Regions from separate parts of the Pedobacter sp. 10L46_2 genome, predicted to be linked through region 3. Evidence: riboswitches for the same ligand, from Rfam matches in the RefSeq annotation. Region 3 holds a riboswitch; each other region holds the start of a gene.
What was found. Region 3 has a riboswitch for S-adenosylmethionine ahead of AC1DDX_RS23695 (O-acetylhomoserine aminocarboxypropyltransferase/cysteine synthase family protein). Riboswitches for the same ligand answer to the same signal wherever they lie in the genome.
Positions count from the first base shown of each region.

Region 1 (5,874 bases), on a different contig from region 3:
TCGGGGTAACATCACTGTGCATAAAGTAACCGGTGATGCTTTCTTTGGTTAATTGTACCGGCTTACTGCTGATCACCTCAACATACTGGAATCCTTTGTAATTGAACTTAGGCATAAACTCAAGTTCTCCTTTACCTGATAAGGTAACGATATCTGTTTGAAAAGGATCGGTATTATCTTTAGGGCGATAGTAAACATCAATATTAGATAGGTCTAGCCTTCCGTTAGCATGCAAGCGTTCGCCATGCTTAATACGAATAACAGTGCCTTCCTCTCCGCTTACTTTAATTTTTGTAACTCCAGAGATATTGCGGCCCAGATCAAAAACATATACAGTGTCGTTAACCTTTTGCATTGTTTTAGAAGGAATTTCTTCGACATTACGAATTGGCTGCATAACCTGACTTACAACATTATTGGACGGGGCAGCTCTAAGCGAGATGCCATTCCACTTTTTATCATCAAAATCTGCAGTATTCCAACCCGGTTGCTCCTTGCGTGCATCATAATGCTCGGCAGTGTAAATATTGTTGAGTACTATCGGACTTGAACTTGTTTTCCAGTCGCCCCCGGAAGTAACCACATCAACAGTTCCATCTTCATAGGTGATTCTTAAATCCAGACAAAAAGTAGGTCTTGCTCTCCAGGGTGCCTTGTCAAAATTCCATACCGCAATAGATTGATGGTTATACCATCCATTACCAAGTAAAACACCAACAGCATTTTTACCTTTTTGAAGTTGGGCAGTAACATCGTAAGAAACATATAAGTTACGTCTGTCGAAACGGGTGTACATAGGGTCAAGTCTATGGTTCCCTACTTTTTTCCCATTTAAATATAATTCGTACAAACCAGCAGCAGCAATATATGCCCTTGCAGATTTTATTTTTTTAGAAGGTTCAAATACTTTTCTGAAATATGGAGCCTCGCGTTTATCGATATCGTTACCATCACTGATCCAGGTACCTTTCCAGTTGTCGACTTTCATCATTCCTGTTTCGAAAGTTGCTACCCCGCCAGATGAAGCTGGTTTACCATCTTTATCCCAAAGCTCAACAGACCAGTAGTATTTAGTGAACGGCTCTAAGGTTTTGCCTTTATAATTAACAAGATTTGCAGACGAGGCTACTTTGCCCGACTCCCACGAAAGGCCCCTTTTTTTTGCTACTTCTGATGAATCTTTACCTACAATAATTCTATAAGCAGTTTGTTTAGCACCCTGACGGGTATCTGTCATCATCCACGACAAGCGCGGATTTAACAAATCTACCCCAATTGGGTTTATTAAATGTTCGCATTGCAAACCTGAGGGTTTAACTTCATTAGAGTATGCTTTTTCTGCCATAGAAATGGTGAAGAGCATCAGCAAGAAAGAATAAAGAAATTTCATTAGAATATAATTCAGGTAAAGTTTAGTGTGTTTACAATGTTAATTTTCTTAGTCATTTTCAGCAACCTGTACTGTCCTGCTCAAAATACAGAATATTTATTTTATTAATTTCTATAGGAATACTAGATTATTCTTATATTTGTCGCAGCAAATGGTTCTTAAAACTTCCTGCTTATCAAGAAAGACTGAGGGATTGGCCCTATGATGTCTTAGCAACCTCTACAATTTATTGTAAAAGGTGCTAATTCCAATTCGCTGCAAAGCGGAAAAGATAAGATTAAACAGCGCAATGCTCCTTATCAATCATCATAACCAAATCTAATTCTGTTCGCGACAAAGTATGTAAGGGATGACCTAAACTATAAATGTATAAAAACATGACACAGAAAGTACACCAAAAAGAAATGCGCTGCTCATCTCCATCTCATTACCCTTCATCTGGTCTTATGATCACTCAAAAACGAATGCACTGTTGCTCTATTTAATGCAACCCAAAGAATTTATTATACACCCATTTATTTAATTCACATGTTAAAAATATACAAAATTTTTGCAGGGATTCTTATATCCTTTTTTTTCCTGCAAACCGTACAGGCACAATCTGTTAAAATAACAGGTACTGTTACCGGAAACCCCGACGGGGAGACTATTCCAGGAGCATCAATTACCATAAAAGGTAAAAAAAGCGGAACAACTACAGATGGCAGCGGTAAGTTTTCTCTAGCTGCAGATGTTAATGATGTACTTAGTATATCTTATCTTGGATATACTACAAAAGAAGTAACCATTACCGCAGCTACAACTACATTAAATATTGCGCTTGATGTTTCGGCAAATGCTTTAAGTGAAGTTGTTGTTACAGCCCTTGGGATTTCTAAAGAAAAGAAATCGTTGGGATATGCTGTTCAGGAATTAAAATCTAAAGATATTGCTACCGCAAAAGAAACCAATATAATCAACTCTCTGGCCGGAAAAATTGCCGGTGTGCAAACTACAAATAGCCAGGGCGATATGGGTTCATCAAGAATTATTATTCGTGGTGAAACCTCTATATCAGGTAACAACCAACCCCTCTTTGTAGTGGACGGAGTACCCGTTGATAATTCGCAGAATCTAGGTATAGCTGGATCAAGGGATTTTGCCAATACCATTTCGGATATTAATTCAGAAGACATTGAATCAATCAGTGTACTTAAAGGTCCAAATGCAGCAGCACTATATGGATCACGTGCAGCAGCAGGTGTTATCCTTATTAAAACCAAAACTGGCAGAGGCCAAAAGGGTTTAGGTATCAGTGTTAACTCCAACGCTACATTTTCAAACCTATTGACCTTACCGGATTATCAAAACTCATTCGGACAAGGTACAAGCGGCAAGTTTAGCTTTGTAGATGGAAAAGGTGGAGGTGTAAACGACGGTGTAGATGAAAGCTGGGGACCAGCATTGGATGGCCGTTTAATTCCTCAGTTTAACTCTAAAGGTGTTGCTGTTCCATTTATTGCTCATCCAGATAATGTTAAGGATTTCTTTGAAACAGGTTTTGCGCTTAATAATGGTATTGCCATTGCAGGCTCTGGAGAAAAACAAGATGTCCGTTTCTCTTACAACAACCTTACGCAAGGTGGTATACTGCCAAATTCTTCTCAGGACAAGAATTCATTATTATTGAATACCACGTACAGAATCACTCCTAAATTAACTTTAAACGCTTCTGCAAATTATATAAAAAGCAATGCCGATAACCTTCCTGCCTCAGGCGGAAAACGTGCAACTGGCCCGATGCTTCAATTTACATGGTTTGGAAGACAGGTAGATGTTAGTCAGCTTAAAAACTATAAAGACGAAAACGGAAACGACTTTAACTGGAACAATAGTTACTATAGTAACCCTTATTTCATAGCCTATGAAAATACAGTTGGTCAGAAACGTGATCGCATTATTGGTAATGCAGAATTAAATTATAAAATTACAAGCGCACTTTCAGCCAACTTCAGGACAGGAAATGATTACTATACAGACCGTAGAAAGATCAAAATCGCTTATGGAACAAATGGTACCCCATTCGGTTCATATGAGGAAGATGCATATACGGTTAATGAAAATAATACCGAAGGTCGTTTAGAGTTCAATAAGAAACTGAATTCAGATTTCTCAATAGATATTTTGGGTGGCGGAAACATTAGAACTTCAACTTTCGAACAAAACGATCAGAAAGCGACCAAGTTGGCAGTAAACGGCTTATATACCTTGAGCAACTCCAGAGATCCATTGGTATCTTCAAACGTTTACACCAAACTTAGAACCTATAGTTTATTTGGATCCGCTCAGTTGGGCTTTAGAGATTATGCATATCTGAATTTAACAGCACGTAACGACTGGGATTCCAGTTTACCAAAACCGAACTTATCTTATTTCTACCCTTCTGTTAATGGAAGTTTAATTCTTACAGAAGCTTTTGATATTAAAAGCGAGGTGCTTAGTTTCGCTAAACTAAGAGGAGGCTGGTCTAAAGTAGGAAAGGCAACAGACCCTTATCAACTGATCAATACCTATAGCTTCACTGCTCCATTTGATGGAAATCCACAACAATCAGTTAATACGATCGACCTTAATCCAAACCTTCTGCCAGAAATCACCAAATCGACTGAGGCGGGTGCCGAAATTGGGTTGTTTGATAACCGCATCAAGCTGGATCTAAGTGTGTACAATACAAACAGTATTAATCAGATTTTAAAAGTTGATGTAAGTTCAGGAACAGGATATACACAAAAACTTATTAATGGCGGAAGTATCAATAACAAAGGAATAGAAGTTCAACTAGGTTTAACCCCTGTTAAACTTAAAGACTTTAGCTGGGACATCAATTTAAACTATTCACGTAATCGCAGTAAGGTTACAGAATTGGATAAAGAAGGACGCATTAGCAGCTATACAATTAATGTGAATTTCCTCGTAGTCGCCAGAATTGGTGGTAAGGTATTCTCTGGTAGTAACGCTACAGGAACTTATACGGGTGTACTGGCAAGTACAATGAGAGGAAGAAATGCTGAAAATGGCGGACTTACCTATACCTCAGGAGGAACAACATTTAATGACGGGATGATCTTTGACGGCGTTCTGGCTGATGGCACTAAGAACAATAAAATCATTCCTGCAGAAGAGTATTACAAAGCTACAACCAATGCAGATGAGCAATTTGTTTACAGCGCTTCTTATATCAAATTAAGAGAAGCTAGATTGAGCTACAACATTCCTTCGCAATGGGTTAAAAAGATCGGGTTACAGGACGCTACTTTCTCAATAGTGGGACGTAATCTTTGGATCATCCATAAAGATGTACCAAATATTGACCCTGAAACTGCATTCAACACAGGAAACGCTCAGGGTCTGGAGGACCTAACTCTTCCAACAACAAGATCATTTGGTTTTAACCTTAATTTTAAATTCTAGACATCATGAAATTCAAATATATTCCAATCCTTTTTTCTGCAATTATAGCAACGGCTTTCACTTCGTGCAAAGACGAGCTGGCAGATATCAACAAAAATCCCAACGCTGCAGAAAACCCCCTTCCTGATTATTTGCTAACAGGTGCTATAAAGAACACTGCTGATGCATACTGGGGAACTAACAATATTAACTCAAGTCTGCTATTTGTTCAGCACTGGTCAAAAATACAGTATACTGATGCCGATCGTTATATTTTTTCTAATACCGATCTTCAGGATTTATGGAACACCGGATATACAAAAGGTATTACCAATCTTAACAAACTGATTGAGCTAGCCGATGCACAACAAAACACCAATTACAGAGGCGTAGCTAAAGTATTAAGATCATGGACATTTCTATTGTTAACAGATGCTTACGGAGATATACCCTATTCTCAATCTATCCAGATCAAAAAATTCGTAACTCCAGTATATGATACCCAAAAAGATGTTTATTTCGGATTACTTAATGATTTGAAATCTGCACAAGCTGATCTCGATCTGAATGGTAAGGCAATTGCAGGTGACATCATTTATGCTGGTAAGATAGATCGCTGGAAAAAATTCGCAAATGCATTAAGGCTGCGCATAGCACTCCGAATAGCCGACCGTGAACCAGAGAAAACCAAATCCGTGTTGGCAGAAATTGCAGCAGAAGGTGGCGCCTACATTAGTAGCAATGCTGAAATAGCACAATTGGTATATGTTGCTTCTCCTAATCAAAACCCGATAAGTAATACATTTGACACACGTAACGACCATAGGATAAGCAAAACAATTGTAGATAAATTGAGGAGCTTAGGTGATCCGCGTTTGCCAATATTTGCCAGCCCTACTAAAGATGCGACGCCTGAAACTTATGTGGGCGTTCCAAATGGTTTGCTAACCAGTGATGCCAACAGCCTTGGTTTAAATAAAACTTCTAAACCCGGCACTTACTTCCTTGCTCCTTCTGCACCTGCGGTTATCATCAGCTATGCTGAGGTATTATTT
Region 1 is NZ_JBFTIZ010000012.1:3,234-9,107, reverse strand. Features, by position in the region: gene AC1DDX_RS02950 (alpha-L-rhamnosidase) at 1-1,390, opposite strand, end outside; SAM riboswitch class I at 1,560-1,668, shown strand; gene AC1DDX_RS02945 (SusC/RagA family TonB-linked outer membrane protein) at 1,919-4,840, shown strand; gene AC1DDX_RS02940 (SusD/RagB family nutrient-binding outer membrane lipoprotein) at 4,846-5,874, shown strand, end outside.
Region 1: another riboswitch for S-adenosylmethionine. It lies ahead of AC1DDX_RS02945 (SusC/RagA family TonB-linked outer membrane protein); the one in region 3 lies ahead of AC1DDX_RS23695 (O-acetylhomoserine aminocarboxypropyltransferase/cysteine synthase family protein).

Region 2 (5,874 bases), on a different contig from region 3:
CTACAAAAGGAAATTGCTCCTGAACAAGTCCTTTACCAAAAGAACGGCGACCGATAATAAGCCCCCTGTTTAGATCTTGTACCGCGCCCGCCAGAATTTCGCTGGCCGATGCCGTGTTTTCATTAATAAGCACCACTAGTTTACCATCTTCAAACTCACCTCCACCTGTGGCCACATAATCTGTGCGCGGCTCATGTTTTCCTTCGGTATAAACAATTAATTTATTCTCCTCAAGAATTTGATTAGCCAGCCCCGTTGCCGCCGTTAAATAGCCTCCCCCGTTGTCCCGAAGATCAAGTACCAGCTTTTTCATCCCTTCAGATTTAAGCGACTTTATAGATTCCACAAAATCACGATCAGTATCTGACCCAAATTTACTGATCCTCACATAACCAACTTCGCTGTTAAGCATATACGACGCATCGATACTACTCACCAGTACCCTATCGCGTTTTACCGTAAAAACAGTTGCCAGGCTACTGCCAGGATGCACAATAGTTAATTTTACTGCAGTACCCTTTTTTCCCTTGATCTTACCAATCATCTGTTCTCTTGGCAAAGCCTTGCCACTAACAAAAATGGTATCTATTTTAATAATTCTGTCGCCCTGTTTTATTCCGGCCAAAAATGCCGGGCCATCCTTAATTACATTTGTAACCAGCAGGGTGTCATTTAAAATGTAATATTCAATGCCTATGCCCTCAAAGTTTCCATTTAATGATTCAGCAAATTCATTCGCTTTTTCTGGTGGAAGATATATGCTATGAGGATCAAGTTTATGCAATAAACTATCAATAGGCAGGTTATTTAAGCTATCGGCATTAACCTCGTCTACATAGTTTTTATTAATGATATGAAGAATTTCATCAACCTTTTGCGCATTATTATCCGCTATATATGTTGTCTTTTGGAAGGTATATCCCTGGTCTTTCAGAAACTTATACCCAAAAAACATCCCACCTATTAAAGTAACTGAATAAGTGAGGGCAATTAAGAGATTATAACGGGTATTCTTTTTCATGGCTAAAGGCACCGTAAAGGTACAAAATTAGACTGTTATATAATCAATTAACCGCTTTGATTTTTATTTGTTTAGTATTTTTTCTATTACTTTATAATTGAGAAGAAATCCTTATTTTGAATTGATTTCCCCTATTATTTCTGGTTTAACAAGAAAATCACGAATTTTAACAAAAATTAATCTAATGATAAGAGTAACCGAGCAAGAATCAACGTATAACGATATTGATAAAATGTCAGTACTTGAAATTCTAAAGGGCATAAATGATGAAGACAAAACAGTTCCCTATGCTGTGGAAAAAGTAATTCCTCAGATAGAGAAACTGGCTTCTGCTGTTGCCGAGCGAATGATAAACGGGGGAAGGTTATTTTACATCGGTGCAGGCACAAGTGGCCGACTGGGTGTTGTTGATGCCTCAGAGTGCCCTCCTACCTTTGGTGTTCCGTTTGATTGGGTTGTTGGAATTATTGCCGGCGGAGACACTGCCATACGAAGAGCAGTTGAAAATGCTGAAGATGATGACCAGCAAGCATGGATAGATCTGCAGGAATTTAAAATTGATGCCAACGACTGTTTAATTGGTCTTGCCGCATCTGGAACCACGCCATACGTTATCGGCGGACTAAACACTGCCCGTAAAAATGGCATTTTAACGGGTTGTATTGTATGCAACGAAGGGGGGCCGATAGCTGCTGAAAGTGATTTCCCTGTAGAGGTAGTAGTTGGTCCTGAATTTTTAACAGGTTCTACCAGAATGAAGTCTGGAACTGCACAAAAACTGGTTCTAAACATGCTTAGTACTACGGTAATGATAAAACTAGGCAGGGTAAAAGGCAACAAGATGGTAGACATGCAGCTAACCAATCATAAACTGGTAGACAGAGGTACACAAATGGTAATGGACGAACTGAATATAGATTATGAACATGCTGCTGATCTGCTTATCCGTTATGGAAGTGTCCGCAAAGCGGTTGAATCTACTCATAAATAACCCGACATGCACGAAATAGAGCCTTACTATCTATGGCGTGATGACTATATCGCGGCAGAAGATGAGCGTTCTCCGTTCTACAACACTGAGTACTCGGAATTTTATTTCGACAAGCAGCTGTACAATTTTCTGTTACATCCCCAATGGGATGATTTCGGATCAAGTACAATGTATCTTAAAGTACTGTATGTTGACTACGATAGAAATTATGCAGTCATAGAGCTTATTGGAGAGTGGAACGATGCCATCGGCAACGACATTATGCTTCTGAAACGTGAAATCATTGAACTGATGATTGACGAAGGCATAAATAAATTCATACTGATAGGCGAAAACGTACTGAACTTCCATTCTTCTGAAGATAGTTATTATGAAGAATGGTTTCAGGAAGTTGAAGATGGGTGGATTACAGGCATCAATTTCCAGGAACATGTAATCAATGAATTCCGTAACAGCAATATAGATTATTACATCAATTTTGGTGGCGAACTTGACGATATGGCATGGAGAACCTTAAAACCCCTTCAGTTTTTCAAGAAAGTTGAAGAAATCCTGACAAAAAGGCTAGGGGCATAGCTTTTGTTAGAATGAAACAATTCGTATCTTTAAATAAATTTAAAACACATGAATAATAACAATAATAATGATTGGGCACAACAGTCCGTTTTTGTAGAAGACTTAACTGGTAAAGTTGCCAAGAAATTCTTCGCGAATGTTTTTTTATGGATGTTTATAGCTCTTGGTTTATCAACATTAGCTGCTTTGCTTATTTCAACTTCTCCTGCAGCTTTAAGTCAATTAATTAATTTTGAAACAGGACAAAGAACAATACTAGGTTATATCGCAATGTTTGCGCCTCTTGGTCTGGTAATTTTAATGGGAACAGGATTTAACCGCCTGTCTTATGGTGCTTTATTAGGCGTATTTGTTCTATTTTCGGTTCTATTAGGTGTTAGTTTAAGTTTTATATTACTTATCTATACCGCTGGTTCAATTGTAGCATGTTTTGCTGCCGCAGCGGGTATATTTGGAATAATGGCAGTTTTAGGTTACACCACAGATGTAGATTTAAGCAAATTTGGCCCAATATTAATGGTAGGTGTAGTAGGCTTATTCATTGCCGGTATCATTAACATGTTTATTGGAAGTGATCGTTTTAGCTACATAATGAGCTTCTTTGGAGTAGCAATCTTTACAGCTCTAACAGCATACGATGTTCAGAAACTGAAACGTATTGGTGCGGGTATTGAAGAAAATGGGGATCAAATGGCGGCAACTGACGCTAAGAAACTGGCAATTATGGGCGCTTTATCTCTTTACCTTGACTTTATAAACATCTTCTTATATCTACTAAGAATCTTCGGAAGCAGAAAATAACAACCTGTTTCTTAAAAATATTAAAGGCGGGTGGAGCATGAACTATGATCCCACCCGCCTTTTCGTTGTCAACATATTTATCTCTCATAGGCAGATTGCCATCTCTATAATTTAAACACATTTTAAGCTTTCAAATTCAGCTGTACACTGTGATGTTTTCAAAACAATGTTTCGAAGTTCTGAGTTAATTGTCTCCTCTATACAATTTTATATGCTTTAACGGCCGAAATTTTGGAAATGATTTTTCTTTGTTGCACCTTTGTAATGCTTATAGAGAAAGACGGAGGGATTAGACCCTGCGAAGTCTTAGCAACCTGTGCTTACAAGGTGCTACATTCTACTGGAGCCAAACAATTGGTTCCCGAAAGATAAGTTAAAGTCGACACCTAAACCGGACTTTTCGAATAAGCTTTGTATGTAATGAGTTCGGCACTTGTTTAGGCACAGCCTCTATCAACTTTAGCTTATTACCTACTCATATTACTATTAAAAATGGACATTAGAGCAGAGTTAGAAAAACGTATCCTGATCATTGATGGTGCGATGGGCACTATGATACAACGTTACGTCCTTTCTGAAGAAGATTTCAGGGGCGAGCGGTTCAAAGATCACCCGTGTGATGTAAAAGGTAATAACGACTTACTAAACATTACCCGTCCAGATATCATTAAGGCAATTCATACCGAATATTTAAAGGCCGGTACAGATATCATTGAGACCAATACCTTTAGTACCCAACGTATTTCACTGGCCGATTACCAGATGGAAGAGCTTGATTATGAGATGAGCTTTGAAGGGGCTAAAATAGCCAAAGAGGCAGTTAATGAATTTATGGCGGCTAATCCCGACAGAAAATGTTTTGTTGCCGGTGCCGTAGGCCCGACTAACAGAACACTATCTATTTCTCCGGATGTAAACGATCCAGGGTTCAGGGCACTCACTTTCGATGAATTAGTTGATGCTTATTACGAACAAATACGCGGACTGGTTGATGGCGGTTCAGACCTGCTTTTAATTGAAACCATTTTTGACACCTTAAATGCCAAGGCCGCCATATTTGCCATCAAAAAATATGAGAATGTAATTGGCCGTAAAATAGAGATTATGATCTCCGGAACCATTACTGATGCTTCCGGCAGAACTTTATCAGGCCAAACTGCCGAGGCTTTCTTAAATTCCGTAATACACGCCAATCCATTAAGTATAGGCTTCAACTGCGCCTTGGGGGCAAAAGACATGAGGCCGCACATAGAAGAACTTTCGGCTAAGGCAGGCTGCTATGTTTCTGCCTATCCTAATGCGGGTTTGCCAAATGAATTTGGTGCTTACGATGAAATGCCTCATGAAACTGCTCATCTGGTAGAAGATTTTATTCAGCACGGTTTTGTAAATATTGTAGGTGGTTGTTGCGGAACTACACCTGAGCATATCGGCTGCATAGCCGAAAAAGCAAAAAATGTAGCACCGCGTAAAATACCTCAGATAGAACCTTATCTGCGTTTAAGCGGATTGGAACCGGTTACCATAACTCCAGAGAGTATTTTTGTAAACATTGGTGAGCGTACAAACATTACCGGTTCTCCAAAATTCTCTAAGCTCATTTTAGGTGGAGATTTTGAAGCGGCACTTGCCGTTGCCCGTCAGCAGGTTGAGGGTGGTGCACAGGTTATCGATGTGAATATGGATGAGGGGATGATTGATTCGGAAGCCTCTATGACCAAATTCCTTAACCTGATTGCGTCTGAACCTGATATTTCCAAGTTGCCTATCATGGTCGATTCGTCTAAATGGACGGTTATAGAAGCCGGGTTAAAATGCTTGCAGGGAAAAGGAATTGTAAACTCCATCTCTCTTAAAGAAGGCGAAGACAAATTCCGTGAAAGTGCGCGCAAAATCATGACCTACGGTGCTGCCATAGTAGTAATGGCATTTGATGAGCAGGGACAGGCCGATAATTTTGAAAGAAGAAAAGAGATCTGTAAAAGATCATATGATATTTTAGTTGATGAAATTGGCTTTCCGCCTCAGGACATCATCTTTGACCCGAACATCCTTACCGTTGCAACCGGATTAGAAGAACATAACAACTATGCGGTAGATTTTATAAATGCTACCCGCTGGATCAAAGAAAACCTGCCCCATGCAAAAGTAAGTGGTGGTGTTTCGAACATCTCCTTCTCGTTTAGAGGTAATAATACCGTTAGGGAAGCGATGCACTCTGCATTTTTATACCACGCCATCAAAGCTGGTTTAGATATGGGGATTGTAAATGCCGGAATGCTAGAGGTTTATCAGGAAATTCCGCCAGAGCTTTTAGTACTTGTAGAGGATGTATTGTTAAACCGAAGAGACGATGCTACAGAGCGGTTGGTTGAATTTGCAGACACCATCAAATCTAAAGGAAAAGAGATTGTCAGGGATGAGGAATGGCGTAAAACCAGTGTAGAAGAAAGACTTTCTCATTCGTTAGTTAAGGGAATTATAG
Region 2 is NZ_JBFTIZ010000001.1:62,751-68,624, reverse strand. Features, by position in the region: gene AC1DDX_RS00290 (S41 family peptidase) at 1-1,021, opposite strand, end outside; gene murQ (N-acetylmuramic acid 6-phosphate etherase) at 1,206-2,012, shown strand; gene AC1DDX_RS00280 (hypothetical protein) at 2,019-2,588, shown strand; gene AC1DDX_RS00275 (Bax inhibitor-1/YccA family protein) at 2,637-3,389, shown strand; SAM riboswitch class I at 3,655-3,764, shown strand; gene metH (methionine synthase) at 3,882-5,874, shown strand, end outside.
Region 2: another riboswitch for S-adenosylmethionine. It lies ahead of metH (methionine synthase); the one in region 3 lies ahead of AC1DDX_RS23695 (O-acetylhomoserine aminocarboxypropyltransferase/cysteine synthase family protein).

Region 3 (5,874 bases):
GCTTTTTAGCAACTGCTCATGATATATGTAAGTTTCTTCGAAGGCTCTGGCATCTGAATGTGTTTGAAGGAACCAATTTTTTAAATGAATGGAGGCTGATTTATATAAGTCGGCAAGTATTTCATTCTTTGAAGCTTCGGCAATTGATATATGAAATTGCACATCTGCTTCAATACATTCATCTATTAATCCCTCCTTGGCGGCTCTTCTTCTGTTTTCCAGATGAGTTCTTATGATTATAATATCACTTTCAGTTCTGTTAAGTGCTGCTTTCTCTGCAATTTTCATTTCAAGTAATTGCCTAACCTCATCCAGATCTTTAACATTCGCACGCTTCAACCGCAAATCCATAGGTTCCCTATTTGCTGTTAGCTGATCTACAAAAGTTCCAATCCCTTGTTGAACTCTAAGTAACCCAGAATTAGCTAATATTTTTATGGCTTCCCTTATAGTTGAGCGTCCGACACCAAAGTTTTTCATTAATTCCGGTTCTATCGGCAACTGTTCATTCACTTTGTATTGTCCAAGAGAAATCTGCTCACTTAATCGCGCGGCTACTTCATCCGCAAGAGACTTTTTTTGTATAAGATCTTTCATGTTAATTCATCATATCATCAGATGAATTCAAAGGTAGAAATTAAAATACATCTAACAAAGAAATCAATAAAAAAAGGGCTCAAAACTAATTGAACCCTTTTCCCTAAACCAAACTATTTTACTCTTATTTCGCTGCTTTTGTAAAATTCAAGACAATGTAAGCAGTTTTTGCTCCATATTCTACAGGTGATTTAATAACCATACTATTGCCATCTGTAGAAGACAATACCGATCTGTAACCAGAAGTTACGTTTTTGGCTTTTTCGCCTTCAAAGATCTTTTTGAATTGGAATGTCTCGTCAGCAGGACTTACTGACCAGTATATTTTCTGAGTTTTTGCAGTACACTCTCCTCCACCTGGTAAGGTATAGCTTCCGTTTCCGCTATTAGTGAGACTCCAGGTACTTCCTTTGAAGCAAGTATAAGAACCTTCATCAAACAATGATTTTACTGCTGATTGCGGCAAGCCTTCAAATGTAATATCATTTAAAACCCAATTACCAGTTACATTACCTTTCTTTAAACTTTGAGTTGCACCACCTTTAGGCGAACAACTTTGCAAAACCATTAACGAACTGCATAAAATGGCTGCTATCAGTAATATTCTTTTCATATTCTTCTTTAATTTGATAATTCAATTACATAAATCTTGCCAAAACTTAAGGCGAATAACATTATACCCTTAACTTTGTTCTGGTGGACATATGTATAGCAGAGTAAGTAATCCAAATAGATCAGCACTGGAAAATGCGCTTTCAGAATTAGAAAAAGGTGTAGAAGCCTGTGCGTTTTCTTCAGGAAATACGGCTGGAATGGCAGTTTTTCAGGCTTTAAAACCAGGAAGCCATATCATTGCTCCTGACGACATGTACTGGGGTTTTAAAAAACAACTGCGGACCATTTTTAAAGATACTCTTGAAATTGATTTTATAGATCTTACGAACCTTGATAACATAGCAAAATTCATTAAGAAGAATACTGTATTGATATGGATAGAAACCCCTTCTAATCCATTATTAAAAATTACAGATATTGCCGGGGTTTCCAAAATCGCCAAGGAGAACAACCTTATTCTTGCATGCGACAGCACTTTTGCTTCGCCATGCTTACAAAACCCTATTGATTTTGGGGCGGATATTGTAATGCACTCTTCCACAAAATATATTGGTGGCCATAGTGATGTTCTGGGTGGGGTACTTATCACGGCAGAAAAAAATGAATTTTGGGAAAAGATCAGAAACATACAGCAAGTTGGTGGAGCAGTACCCTCTCCTTTCGATTGTTTTCTGTTAATAAGAAGTATCAAAACATTGGCATATCGCATGCGCGGCCACTGTACTAATGGATTGGCTTTAGCATTACATCTAGAAAAACACCCTGCTATTGAAAGAGTTTATTATCCGGGATTAATAACCCACCCTCAGTACGACATCGCAAAAAGGCAAATGAATGGCTATGGAGGAATGTTATCGGTGTTAGTTAAAGGTGGATCTGATGAAGCCAGAAAAGTGGTTAATAAAGTTAAAGTCTTTGCGCAGGCTACAAGTTTAGGTGGAGTTGAAAGTTTAATAGAACACCGTGCATCTGTTGAAGGACCTGACACCAAAACCCCACAAAATTTAATTCGGATATCTGTTGGGCTTGAGCATATAGATGATCTAATAGCAGATTTAGATCAGGCACTTGCAGGATAAAATCAAGCAACCCCATCAAAAAATTAATTTACAACACTGTAATACAACAAGTTAATAAATATCCAAAATATAATTTTGGATATTTATTAACTTAAATCTACATTTGCGATATCATTTAGCGAAAGCTAACCAAGTCAACCTTCCTTAATAAAAAGGTTTGATTTATAAAGAAGTGGCGAGAGACAGGCTCTTTGACCCACTGGCAACCCTCCCAAGATGGAGAAGGTGCCAATTCCTGACCAAAAGACATGGTGTCGTTTGGAAAGATAAATTGAAACAAAATGAAAACTGTAAGCATTACTTCAAATCTGTTTAATTATTGTTATCCTCAGCAGGCTAATTGCATGTGCTGTTGCATACTATAATTTACAAATCTTCCTTTTGCATTTCACATTCATACGGAAGGCCCCTTGCAGGGGTACGCTTAACAACGGTATACGTTTCCGAAGCTAAAATCTCCGCAACGTATCGACTCAAAAACATAACAGGAACCACTTAAAACTAAATATAACATGTCAACATCACATAAATTCGAAACATTACAAGTACATGCAGGTCAGGAAATTGATCCTACTACAGGATCAAGAGCTGTTCCAATATACCAAACTACCTCTTACGGTTTTAAGAACTCCGAACATGGTGCAAACTTATTTGCGCTAAAGGAATTCGGAAACATTTACACCAGGATCATGAATCCGACAACTGATGTTTTCGAAAAAAGAATAGCAGCACTTGAAGGCGGTGTGGCTGCTTTAGCCGTAGCTTCGGGACAGGCGGCTCAATTTATTGCATTAAATAATATCCTACAGGCAGGTGACAATTTTGTATCCTCATCTCATTTATATGGCGGATCATATAATCAGTTCAAAGTAAGCTTTAAACGTCTTGGTATTGAGGTTAGGTTTGCTAATGGCGATGATGCCAACGATTTTGAATCAAAAATCGATGCAAATACTAAAGCTATATATTTAGAAACCATTGGTAATCCTGCTTTCAGTATTGCCGATTTCGAAAAATTATCTGCCATTGCCAACAGACACGATTTACCGTTAATAGTAGATAATACTTTTGGCGCAGCTGGTTATCTGTTTAAACCTTTAGAACACGGGGCCCATGTTGTTGTGCAATCTGCTACCAAATGGATTGGCGGACATGGCACCAGTATTGGCGGGGTAATAGTAGATGGTGGAAATTACAACTGGGGAAATGGCAAATTCCCTCAATTTACCGAGCCATCAGAAGGATATCATGGTTTAATTTTTAATGATGTTTTTGGAATTGGTGGTCCTTTTGGAAATATTCAATTCATTATTCGTGCCCGCGTTGAAGGGTTAAGAGATTTTGGCCCGGCCATCTCTCCTTTCAACTCTTTCCTTTTAATTCAGGGATTAGAAACTTTATCACTTCGCGTGCAACGTCACGTAGATAACACACTTGCACTGGCGACCTGGTTAGAAAGCCATGATGCTGTGAAGAGCGTAAACTATCCCGGACTTGAAAGCAGTCCATACCATGCTAACGCCAAAAAGTATTTAAAGAATGGATTCGGTGCAGTGCTATCTTTTGAACTACATGGTGATAAAGAAAAAGCAACGGCATTGGTCGACAATCTTAAACTTGTTAGCCACCTTGCAAACCTGGGTGATGCAAAAACCCTTATCATACAACCTTCAGCAACTACGCATCAACAACTAAGTGACGAGGAACAAATTGCTGCAGGCATTACAGCCAGCCAGCTACGTGTTTCTGTAGGAATTGAACACATAGACGACATTAAGGCTGATTTTGAACAAGCCTTTGCTGCTATCAACAAATAAAATAAAACGCTACAAGATCTAAAGAATGAGCACTACTGCCACATATACGCATACAAAGTTATTTAAGCTAGAGAACGGGAAAAAACTACGCAAATTAGAGATTGCTTATCAAACTTATGGCAAACTAAATGCAAAGAAAGATAATGTGATCTGGGTATGCCATGCGCTTACAGCCAATGCTGATGTTTTAGACTGGTGGAAAGGACTTTTCGGCAATAACGACCTGTTTAACCCTGAGGAACACTTTATCATCTGTGCAAATGTATTAGGGTCTAATTACGGTACAACCAATCCATTAAGTATAAATCCGGTAACAGGGCAACCGTATTACCTTGCTTTTCCAGAATTTACCATCAGAGATTTGGTCGCTGCTCACCGCTTGCTTGCATCATATCTTGGCATTCAACACCTTAAAGTATTAATTGGCGGTTCTTTAGGCGGGCAACAAGCATTGGAATGGGCCATTACAGATAGCAAGAGCGTAGACAATCTAATTCTTGTAGCTACAAATGCAGTACACTCACCATGGGGAATTGCATTTAACGAGAGTCAGCGTTTAGCAATCAGCACTGATCGTACATTTTATGCACAGCAGCCAGATGGTGGCTTAAAAGGTTTAAAAGCCGCAAGAAGCATTGCTTTATTATCTTATCGCACTTATGAAGCATATTCAGCTACTCAATTAGAAAGTGTAAATGACAAAACAGGTTCATTCCGAGCCGCCTCTTACCAGAATTATCAGGGCGAAAAACTGTGTAAACGTTTTAATGCCTACAGCTATTGGTACTTGAGTAAAGCAATGGACAGCCATAATGTTGGCCGAAGCAGAAAAAGTATTGTTGATGCCTTAGCATTAGTTAAAGCGAATACGCTGGTAATAGGAATTGAAAACGATGTTCTGTTCCCGCTTTGTGAACAAGAGTTTTTAGCGAAGCATATTCCAGGAGCAGCACTCAAAAGTATTAGCTCTGCTTATGGCCACGATGGTTTTTTAATTGAGACAGACATATTAACCAACATAATTGGCACATTCTTAAAAGAAAGTGCAAATAAGAAAATAATTAAATTACATAAAACAGCATAGTATTTAGATGAGTAAGAAACTTAAGATCGGCTTATTTGGTTTTGGAGTTGTTGGACAAGGATTGCATGATATTATTCGCGGTCAGGACCTAAACCTTGAGATCGTTAAAATAGCTATTAAAAATCCTGAGAAAAAACGTAGCCTTGAGGCACATCTTTTCACCACAAATCATGACGAAATATTAGACAATAGTGAAATTAACACTGTAGTTGAGTTAATTGATGACGCAGAGATTGCCTACAACATCGTTAAAAGAGCATTAATCAGCGGTAAAAATGTAGTTTCTGCCAATAAAAAAATGATTGCTACTCATCTGGCCGAACTGGTTGAATTGCAAGAAAAACATAATGCATCTCTATTATATGAAGGTGCAGTTTGCGGCAGTATACCTATCATCCGTAATCTGGAAGAATATTACGACAATGAATTACTGCACGGTATAAGTGGAATATTCAACGGTTCATCTAACTACATTCTATCTAAAATATTTAATGAAAATCTTGAATATGGCGTGGCATTAAAGCAGGCGCAAGATCTTGGTTTTGCTGAATCTAATCCTATTCTGGATGTTGGAGGTTATGATCCTAAATTTAAATTGGCTATTGCAACTGCACATGCTTACGGGTTATTTATTGATCCTGATAAGATACTTAATGTTGGCATTCAGAACTTATCAGAGCAT
Region 3 is NZ_JBFTIZ010000320.1:222-6,095, reverse strand. Features, by position in the region: gene AC1DDX_RS23710 (FadR/GntR family transcriptional regulator) at 1-597, opposite strand, end outside; gene AC1DDX_RS23705 (lipocalin family protein) at 722-1,210, opposite strand; gene AC1DDX_RS23700 (trans-sulfuration enzyme family protein) at 1,302-2,291, shown strand; SAM riboswitch class I at 2,451-2,564, shown strand; gene AC1DDX_RS23695 (O-acetylhomoserine aminocarboxypropyltransferase/cysteine synthase family protein) at 2,804-4,108, shown strand; gene AC1DDX_RS23690 (homoserine O-acetyltransferase family protein) at 4,134-5,192, shown strand; partial or broken gene AC1DDX_RS23685 (homoserine dehydrogenase) at 5,200-5,874, shown strand, end outside.